2 regions of the Streptomyces sp. NPDC004788 genome follow, and region 2 is predicted to be linked to the other one. Evidence: riboswitches for the same ligand, from Rfam matches in the RefSeq annotation. Region 2 holds a riboswitch; the other holds the start of a gene.
What was found. Region 2 has a riboswitch for ZMP and ZTP ahead of ACWEJX_RS15285 (bifunctional 5,10-methylenetetrahydrofolate dehydrogenase/5,10-methenyltetrahydrofolate cyclohydrolase). Riboswitches for the same ligand answer to the same signal wherever they lie in the genome.
Positions count from the first base shown of each region.

Region 1 (5,092 bases), on a different contig from region 2:
CAGGCTGGGTCCTTCCTAGCGTGGTGATCGAAAGGAAGGAGGCCGGGGTTGCTGGATCGGCTGAACCAGGCCATGGAGCACATCGAGGGTCACCTCGACCAGCAGATCGATGTGTCCGAACTGGCCCGGATCACGGTCACGTCGGAGTACCACTTCCGGCGGCTGTTCTCGTCGCTGGCGGGGATGCCGCTGTCGGAGTACGTCCGACGGCGGCGGCTGACCGTCGCGGGGGCCGACGTGCTGGCCGGCGAACCGACCTTGCTGGAGATCGCGATCCGTTACGGCTACACCTCGGGCGAGGCCTTCGCCCGGGCGTTCCGCGCCGTGCACGGAGTCGGTCCCGGCGAGGCCAGGCGTACCGGCGCGGCGCTGAACGCGCAGCCCCGGCTGTCCTTCCGCCTCACCGTCGAAGGGAACAGCACCATGCGCTACCGCATCGTGGAGAAGGAAGCATTCCGGGTCGTCGGCAAGAAGGCCCGCGTCCCGCTGATCTACCAGGGCGTCAACCCGCACATCGCCGAGCACATCAAGGGCATCCCGCCGGAGACGATGCTGCGGATCGTCGCCTTCTCGGACCAGGACCCGGAGGGCGTGGTCTCGGCGACCGTGCGCCTGTCGGACAGCGTGGAGGAGGGCAGCGAACTCGACTACTACCACGCCGTGGTGACCACCGCCGACGAGCTGCCCGAGGACCTCGACGTGCTGGACTGCCCGGCGGGCACCTGGGCCGTGTTCGAGAACACCGGGCCGTTCCCGCAGGCGCTGCAGCAGATGTGGGGTGACATCGCGGCCCAGTGGATCCCGTCCAACCCGTACGAGTACCGTCCCGGCCCGGAGATCCTGCGCACCCGCCCGTCGAAGGACGACCCGGCGCAGTCCGACTCGCAGCTGTGGTTCCCGGTGACCCGCACCAGGGGCTGAGCCGCACGTCACGTGACGTTCCGGGGCGGGCGCGGGCGAGGCACCCGCCCCGGAACGTGCGGACCGTGCCGAACGGGCCCCGCTAGACCGGCAGGCCCGGGGCCGGGAACGCGGCCATCAGCTCGGCGACCTCGGCGCCGATGACGGCCAGAGCGTCCTCGTCGCCCTTTCCGGCGGCGGCGACGCCCCGGTCGATCCAGTCGGCGACCTGCGGCATGTGCGCGACGCCGAGGCCGCGCGAGGTGAGCGACGGGGTGCCGATGCGGATGCCGGACGGGTCGAAGGGCTTGCGCGGGTCGAACGGGACGGTGTTGTAGTTGACGACGATCCCGGCCCGGTCGAGCGCCTTGGCCGCCACCTTGCCCGGGACCTCCTTGGGCGTGAGGTCCATCAGGATCAGGTGGTTGTCGGTGCCGCCGGAGACCAGGTCGAAGCCGCGGTCGAGCAGCGCCTCGGCGAGGGCCCGGGCGTTGGCGACGACCGCGTGGGCGTAGTCGCGGAAGGACGGCTGGGCCGCCTCGTGCAGGGCGACGGCGATGGCGGCGGTCGTCTGGTTGTGCGGGCCGCCCTGGAGGCCCGGGAAGACGGCCTTGTCGAGCGCCTTGGCGTGCTCCTCGCGGCACATCAGCATCGCGCCGCGCGGGCCGCGCAGGGTCTTGTGCGTGGTCGTCGAGATCACGTCCACGTGCGGCACCGGCGACGGGTGGGCGCCGCCCGCGATCAGACCGGCGATGTGCGCGACGTCGGCGACGAGCACGGCGCCGGCCTCGCGGGCGATCTCCCCGAACGCGGCGAAGTCGATCGTGCGGGGCAGCGCCGTGCCGCCGCAGAAGATCACCTTCGGGCGCTCGGCGAGGGCCAGTTCGCGGACCTGGTCGAAGTCGATGAGCCCGGTGTCCTTCCGTACGCCGTACTGCACGCCCCGGAACCAGGTGCCGGTCGCGGAGACGCCCCAGCCGTGGGTGAGGTGGCCGCCCATCGGCAGCGCCATGCCCATCACGGTGTCGCCGGGCTGCGCGAAGGCCAGGTAGACGGCGAGGTTGGCCGGCGAGCCGGAGTACGGCTGCACATTGGCGTGGTCGACGCCGAAGAGGGCCTGGGCGCGGGCGATGGCCAGGCTCTCGACCTGGTCGATGTTCTGCTGGCCCTCGTAGTAGCGGCGGCCCGGGTAGCCCTCGCTGTACTTGTTCTGCAGCACGGTGCCGGAGGCTTCGAGGACGGCGGCGGAGACGTAGTTCTCGCTGGGGATGAGGCGGAGCGTCTCGGCCTGCAGCCGCTCCTCGGCCCCGACGAGCGCGGCGAGCTCGGGATCGGCGGCGGAGAGGGCCGGGTGGTGGGCGGGAAGGGGAAGGTTCATGGCGTTCGTACCTCCGGGATGGAGGCCCCGGTGCGGCATCCGCGCGGGACCTGGTCGGTTCCCGTGATGCGGATGGGGACTCACCCGCCGAAGGCAGGGGGCGAGCGGCATCCACACGGGAATCGGGAATGGGTCTCCCGTGATGCCCAGGCGGGCGGCATCTCGTGTGCTCTGCCGCGCACGGCTCCCCCGGGGTTCGTTCCCCGTACGCCAGTCGCCGTGCGTGTTTCCAGAGTATCGGGCGCGCCGTCACGACAGGTTTCCCCGTCCGGCATGCGAGCGACGATAAGAAAAGGGAACCACACCCGCCCCTGGCCGCAGGACGAACGGAGACCCCGTGTCGAGTACGTCGAGGACGCAAGACGAGATCGCTGCCGCGGACGCGCACAGCGCCCACAACTACCACCCCCTGCCCGTGGTCGTCGCCTCCGCGGAGGGTGCCTGGATGACCGATGTCGAGGGGCGCCGCTACCTCGACATGCTCGCCGGGTACTCGGCGCTCAACTTCGGGCACGGCAACCGGCGCCTGATCGACGCCGCCCACGCGCAGCTGGAGCGGGTGACGCTGACGTCGCGCGCGTTCCAGCACGACCGGTTCGGGGAGTTCTGCGCGCGCCTGGCCGAGCTGTGCGGCAAGGAGATGGTGCTGCCGATGAACACGGGCGCGGAGGCCGTGGAGACGGCGGTGAAGACGGCCCGCAAGTGGGGGTACGAGGTGAAGGGCGTGCCGGACGGGCACGCGAAGATCGTCGTGGCGGCGAACAACTTCCACGGCCGGACGACGACGATCGTCAGCTTCTCCACGGACCACGAGGCGCGCGACCACTTCGGTCCGTACACACCGGGCTTCGAGATCGTGCCGTACGGCGATCTGACCGCCCTGGAGGCGGCCGTCACGGAGAACACGGTGGCCGTGCTCCTGGAGCCGATCCAGGGCGAGGCGGGGGTCCTGGTCCCGCCGGCCGGTTATCTGCGCGGGGTGCGGGAGCTGACGGCCCGGAGGAACGTGCTGTTCATGGCGGACGAGATCCAGTCCGGCCTGGGCCGCACGGGCCGGACGTTCGCGTGCGAGCACGAGGACGTGGTGCCCGACGTCTACGTCCTGGGCAAGGCGCTCGGCGGCGGTGTCGTGCCGGTGTCGGCGGTGGTCGCGAACCGGGACGTCCTCGGGGTGTTCCGGCCGGGCGAGCACGGCTCGACCTTCGGCGGCAACCCGCTGGCCTGCGCGGTCGCCCTTGAGGTCATCGCGATGCTGCGGACGGGCGAGTACCAGCAGCGCGCGGCCGAGCTGGGCGAGCACCTGCACGCCGAGCTGGGCCTGCTCGTGGGCGGGGGCGCCGTGGAGGCGGTGCGCGGCCGCGGGCTCTGGGCGGGTGTGGACATCGCGCCCGCGAAGGGGACGGGCCGGCAGATCTCGGAGAAGCTGATGGCCCGGGGCGTGCTGGTGAAGGACACGCACGGGTCGACGATCCGGATCGCGCCGCCGCTGGTGATCTCGAAGGAGGACCTGGACTGGGGCCTGGAGCAGCTGCGGGCGGTGCTCTCGGCGGACTGACGGTTCGCGCTGACGGACGTGGGCGGTCCGGTCCGCCTCCGGACGGGCCGCCTCCGGACGGGCCACCTCCGGACGGGCCGCCTCCGGACGGGCCGCCTCCGGGCGGACCGTCCACGTCCGTTTCGTGCCCGACTCCCCCCATTGACACCCCAGTTGGTCTAGGCCAATGATGGCCGCCATGTCGAGACCCCGTCTGCGCCGCGCGCTGCGTCGCGCGCTCGCCGCGCTCGTCCCGCTCGCCTTCGTGAGCGCCCTCCCCGCCCCCGCCCGGGCCGCCGCCTGGCCGGAGCCCGTACCGGTCGTGAACCGCGTCCAGACCACCGACCCGGTCGTCTTCATCACCATCGACGACGGCTGGAACCACGACCCGGCCGCCGCGAAGCTGCTGCTCGACCGCCGGGTGCCCGCGTCCCTCTTCCTGCTGCCGGGCGCGTACGCCTACGACTCCGGCTACTTCCACACGCTGCTCGACCAGGGCCCGTCCCGCGTCGAGAACCACACCGTCGACCACCCGGACCTCACCACCCTCGACGCCGCCGGCCAGCAGGCGCAGGTCTGCGGGGCGCGCGAGGCGCAGCTCGCCGAGTTCGGGGACGGGGCGCGGCTGCTGCGCCCGCCGTACGGGACGTACGACGCGACCACGCTGACCACCGCGCGGGTGTGCGGGGCGAAGGCCGTGGTGACGTGGACGTACGACATGACGACCTGGGGCCGGTGGACCCCGCCGACGCCCGCGCTCAAGGCGGGCGACATCGTCCTGCTGCACTTCAACGAGACGGTCGAGCAGGATCTGCGGCGGGCCCTCGCGGCGGCCGACGCGGCCGGTCTCCGGCCCGCGCCGCTCAGGGACTACGTACCGGAGTAGGCGGCGCGGGTCAGAGGATCACGTGCGGGATGAAGCGGGCGTACTCGTCCGTCACCGGTCCCGCCGACTCCCGGATGCCGAGCCCCGCCGCCTCGTCGCCGACGGTCCACGCGCCGAGCACGACGCGGTTGCCGTCGAAGTCGGGCAGCGGGGCGAGCTCCTGGTAGCAGCAGGGTTCGTCGTCGCGCAGGACGACGGGGTCGCCGGGCTCGTGCAGGGTGACGCCGGCGCCCTCGCGGCCGAGCAGCGGCTTGGCCACCCAGCCGGTGGTCGTGGCCAGTTCGCGGGGGCCGTCGAGGTAGGCCGGCAGCAGGTTGGGGTGGCCCGGGTACAGCTCCCAGAGGACGGCGAGCAGCGCCTTGTTGGAGAGCAGCATCTTCCAGGCGGGCTCGAT
Region 1 is NZ_JBSGBF010000170.1:2,219-7,310, reverse strand. Features, by position in the region: gene ACWEJX_RS36895 (AraC family transcriptional regulator) at 49-921, shown strand; gene ACWEJX_RS36890 (serine hydroxymethyltransferase) at 1,004-2,278, opposite strand; ZMP/ZTP riboswitch at 2,416-2,506, opposite strand; gene rocD (ornithine--oxo-acid transaminase) at 2,616-3,833, shown strand; gene ACWEJX_RS36880 (polysaccharide deacetylase family protein) at 4,012-4,698, shown strand; gene ACWEJX_RS36875 (glutathionylspermidine synthase family protein) at 4,709-5,092, opposite strand, start outside.
Region 1: another riboswitch for ZMP and ZTP. It lies ahead of ACWEJX_RS36890 (serine hydroxymethyltransferase); the one in region 2 lies ahead of ACWEJX_RS15285 (bifunctional 5,10-methylenetetrahydrofolate dehydrogenase/5,10-methenyltetrahydrofolate cyclohydrolase).

Region 2 (5,092 bases):
ACCGGGAGCACGCTGACGCGACGCGGACCTTCGCGGCGCTGCCACCCGTCCAGGGCGGTGCGTTCGCCCGCACCTGGTGGGGCCGGGCATGGCTGAAGGCCCTCGAGGACACGGCGCTGGACGGCCGGCAGTTGAAGGCGGGGCGGCGACGCGCCCGGGCGGGGGCAGTGGGCGCGGTCTCGGTGCGGCCGGGGCGGATCACGGCCTTGGTGCGGGATCCGGACGGCACGTCGTACCGCAGTGACGTGCTGCTCCAGGAGCTGTCCGAGGCGGAGTGGGACCGGCTGGTCGAACTGGCGGTGGCCAGTGCGGGACACATCGCGGCGCTGCTGGACCGCGAGATGCCGCCGCACCTGGTGGAGGACGCGGCGGCGGCCGGGCTGGAACTGCTGCCGGGCATCGGCGACCTGGAGCCCGAGTGCGGCTGCGATGCCTGGGACCACTGCCCGCACACGGCGGCGCTCTGCTACCAGGTGGCGCGGCTGCTCGACGAGGACCCGTTCGTGCTGATGCTGATGCGGGGACGGGGCGAGCGTGCGCTGATCGAGGCGCTGCAGGAGCGCAGCGCGGCGTGGGCCACGGTGGAATCCGACGGGTCGCGGGGCGGGCGGTCCGGCGTGTCGGGCGGCTTCGGTACGACGGGCGGCTCGGGCGGGGCCGGCGTGCCGGGTCTCTCGGGTGCGGCAGGTGCGTCAGGTGTCTCGGGTGTCTCGGGTGTCTCTGCGGCGGAGGCGTTCGCGGCGGGTGGCATCCTGCCTCCGCTGCCCGCGCCGCCGGTCCCGTCCGCCGCGCCGGGCGCGCCGCCGTCCCTCGACACGGAGACCGACCCGGAGCCGGGCCTCGACCCGGCGGCCCTGGAGTTCCTCGCGGCGGACGCGGCTGCCCGGGCCCACCGGCTGCTGTCCGGTGTTGCCACGGCGGTGCCGTCGCCGCCCGGCCCGGCGCAGGCGGAGCCGAGCGCCGCGACGACGCTCACCGACCCGCCCCTGACGGTGGCCCAGGACGCGGTACGGCTGGCCGCCGGCTCCCCCGCGTCGTGGATCGCGGCCCGCCTCGCCGCCGGCACGGGCCGCACCCGGACCGGCCTCGACCTCGCGGTCCGCGCCTGGCGCCTCGGCGGCCCGGCCGGCCTCGCGGTCCTGGAGGAGGAGTGGACCCCGGACCCCGACGCCCTGCGTCGGGCCGAGGCCCGGCTCCTGGACGCCTGGGACCCCGCCGACCGGCCCGCCCTCCACCCGTCCGGCCCGGCCCGCTGGACCCTGACGGGCACGGGCGTCCAGCTCCGCCTGGGCGAGGACGGCCGCTGGTGGCCGTACCGCGAGGAGGACGGTCTCTGGACCCCGGCGGGCCCGCCGGACCACGACCCGGCGGCGGCGCTGTCGGGCGTGGCGGAGGGGTAGCCGCGCGGGCGCACGGGTGGGACGGGGCGGTGCGGAACGGCGAGGCCCCGAACGTCGGGCCGGCCTCCCGCACCGGGTGTCGCGCGCCGAGACTCCCCGCCCCGCCCCGCGCCCTCCCGGCGCGCCTCACTGCAGCGGAGCCGTCAGCTTCCTGCCGGTGTCCGACGGTGCTGCCAGGCTGCAGGCGATCCTGTCCTCGCCCAGGAGGTAGCTGGTGCGGTACGGGTACTGGACGAAGGTGGTCCAGCGGGTGCCGAGGGGCTGCGCGGCGGCCTTGACGCGGAGAGGGGCCCGGCAGAGCGCGGCGGCCGCGTCCCGTACCGCGCGGTCGTCGCCGTAGCTTCCGGTGAGGAGGGGACGGGCGACGACCTCGGCGTCGTGGGGCGTGTCGCAGGCGCGGCGGACGACGGTGCCGGGCGCGTCGCGGTCGATGTCGAAGCAGTCACCGACGCGCAGGGTGTCGTACGGCGTGCGGACGGGCGGGTTCGCAGTGGCGCGCCGCTGCCGCGGGGGCGTGGCGGACGCGGACGGGCGCGGCACGGCGGTGGCCGTCGCCGTGGCCGTCGCCGTGGCCTCGGTACGGCCCTCCGCCGTGCGGTCCGCGGTGCGGACGGGCAGCGGGCTGGGGCGCTCGGCCAGTGCCGAGGGGTGCTGACCGGGCGGCGCGGCGGACGGGTCGACGGCGTCGAGAGGGTCGGCTGTCCCGCTCGTGTCGTGTGCCGGGGGCGGCGCGCCGTGCAGATCGCTTTCGGGCCCACCACCGTGTGCGGTGAAGGCCACCGAGAGCGCCACTATGGTGGCGAGCGCGGCGACCGGCAGGACGACGACGCCCGGCCGTCGCGGTGGCCGGGCGTCGCGGGACGGGGTTTCCGTCGGCGGGCGGTGCATGGGAATCAGCCTCGCCCGCGCATGCCCATGTGGCGAGCGATACCGGCGCATTGGGCCCCGCTCGTACAGAACCGTGACAATCCCGCTGCTCGCACGAGACCCGGGGCCCACGCCATGGAAGACCTACAGTCCGAGCTGGCGCTCGGCCGCGTCGACGGTCTGGGCGAGCAGCACGGCGATGGTCATCGGGCCGACGCCACCGGGGACCGGGGTGATGAGGGAGGCGCGCTCGGCGGCGCCGGCGAAGTCGACGTCGCCGACGTTGCCGGCGTTGTAGCCGGCGTCGATCACGACGGCGCCGGGCTTGATGTCCTCGCCCTTGATGAACTGCGGCTTGCCGACGGCGGCGACCAGGATGTCGGCCTCACGCACGGCGGCGGAGAGGTCGGTGGTGCGGGAGTGGCAGTAGGTGACGGTGGCGTCGCGGCCGAGGAGCAGCAGGCCGGCCGGCTTGCCGAGGATGGCGCTGCGGCCGACGACGACGGCCCGCTTGCCGCTGAGCTCGACCTCGTACTCGTCGAGCAGCCGCATGATGCCGCCGGGGGTGCAGGAGACGAAGCCGGGCAGACCGAAGCCCATGGCGGCGAAGGAGGCCATGGTGACGCCGTCGACGTCCTTCTCCGGGGCGATGGCCTCGAAGGCGGCGCGCTCGTCGATGTGCGGGCCGACCGGGTGCTGCAGCAGGATGCCGTGGACCTCGGGGTCCTCGGAGAGCGCGGTGATCGCCGCGACGAGCTCCTCGGTGGTGGTCTCGGCGGGCAGCTCGACGTGCTTGGAGCGGATTCCGGCCTTCGCGCAGCGGTTCTGCTTCATCTTGACGTACGTGACGGAGGCCGGGTCGGCTCCGACGAGGACGGTGGCGAGGCAGGGGGTGGTGCCGGTGCGGCGGGTGATCTCGGCGGCGCGGGCCGCGGTCTCCTCGACCGTGCGGCGGGCGAGCGCGGTGCCGTCCATGAGGCGTGCGGTGCTGGTGGACATGGGCCACTCCTGGGCGTCGTCGAGAACGTGGTTCGCCCAGGCGCACGGCTGCGACACGGCCGCGTGCACCGGTTCTGCGAGTACGCGCGTCCGCCGGGCCGCTCCCCGGTGGTGATCCACCTCAAGCGCCAGTCACGGCCCGGTCCCACTGTACGGGACCCCCGGGTGATGGGTACCGGTCAGGGCGCATATGCGGGCCGGTCCGGACGCTTGTCGGCCCGCCGTGCGCGCATGACGATGGCGTCCACGGTGCCGACGGGTGCCCGACGACCTCGACGGGGAGGCCGAGTTGAGCGTGAGCGACACGTGGCGTGACACGTGGGCGGACACGGACGGTGCGGCGGTGCGGCGGGCGCACGAGGCGTTCACGGCCGACGGGCAGCTCGCGGCCCCGCCGGGCTGCCCGGGCGTCCGGCCGCTGGTGGCGGACTCCTGGCGGCGTTCGGCGCGGGCGCGGGTGAGCCCGGACGGCGCGGCGCGCGTGGAGCTGGACGAGGACGAGCTGGCCGGGCACCGGGAGGAGCATCCGCTGGCGGCGGCGATGCCGGTGGTCCGGGAGCTGATGGGGGCGTACGCGCGGGACGGCGAGCATCTGCTCGCGGTGTGCGACGCGGCGGGCCGGATGCTGTGGGTGGAGGGGCATCCGGGGACGCTGCGGCTGGCACGCGGGATGAACTTTGTGCCCGGGGCGCGCTGGTCGGAGTCGGCGGCGGGGACGAACGCGCCGGGGACGGCCATGGCGCTGGACCGGCCGGTGCAGGTGTGCGCGGCGGAGCACTTCCGGCGGCCGGTGCAGGCGTGGACCTGCGTGGCGGCGCCGGTGCACGATCCGCACTCCGGGCGGCTGCTCGGGGCGGTGGACATCACCGGCGGGGACGGGCTGGCGCATCCGCACAGTCTGGCGTTCGTGCAGGCGGTGGCGCGGGCCGCCGAGTCGCAGCTCGCGCTCGTCTCCCCCGCCCCGCCGGCCGGCCGGCCGCGGCTCACGGCCCTGGGCCGGGACGAGGCGCTGCTGCACGTGGCGGGGCGGCGGCTGCGGCTGAGCCGCCGGCACAGCGAGATCCTGGTGATCCTGGCGCAGCGCCCGGAGGGCGTGTCCGGGGACGAGCTGCTCACGCTGCTGTACGAGGACGAGTCGGTCACGCCGGTGACGCTGCGGGCGGAGCTGTCCCGGCTGCGCGGCCTGCTCGGCGCGGAGCTGCTCGCCTCCCGTCCGTACCGGCTGACGGAGGCGGTGGACGCGGACTTCGCGGTGGTGGACCGGCGGCTGGCGTCGGGGGCCGTGTCGACGGCGCTCCGTGGGTACGCGGGACCGCTGCTGCCGTCGTCGTGCGCGCCGGGAGTGGTACGGCTCCGGGAGCGGCTGACCGGGCGGCTGCGGGCGGCGCTGGTGGACCGGGGCGATCCGGGGCTCCTCGCGGACTGGGCGTACAGCGCGTGGGGCGAGGACGACGTGGCGGTGTGGCGGGCGCTCGCCTCGGCCGCACCGGCGGCGCAGGCCCCTGCCGTACGGGCACGGCTCGCCGCCCTGGACGCCGAACTGGCGTCGGGTGCAACGGGGTTGCAACGTCCGGCGGCGCACACTCGGCACTGACCGCCGGCCGGGCAGGAACGGGCGGCGGGGCCGCGTCGCACGCGGTCGTGTCGCACGGGCTCGCAGCGCGGGCGGTCGTACGCATTCGCAGCGCGGGCGGTCGTGTCGCACGCGTTCGCAGCGCGGGCGGTCGCACTCGTTCGCAGCGCGGGCGGTCGTGTCGCACGCGCTCGCACCGCGGGCGGTCGCACGCATTCGCACCGCACGTGGTCGCTTCACACGCGTTCGCAGC
Region 2 is NZ_JBSGBF010000028.1:58,776-63,867, reverse strand. Features, by position in the region: gene ACWEJX_RS15295 (SWIM zinc finger family protein) at 1-1,400, shown strand, start outside; gene ACWEJX_RS15290 (hypothetical protein) at 1,527-2,288, opposite strand; gene ACWEJX_RS15285 (bifunctional 5,10-methylenetetrahydrofolate dehydrogenase/5,10-methenyltetrahydrofolate cyclohydrolase) at 2,412-3,266, opposite strand; ZMP/ZTP riboswitch at 3,294-3,412, opposite strand; gene ACWEJX_RS15280 (GAF domain-containing protein) at 3,562-4,860, shown strand.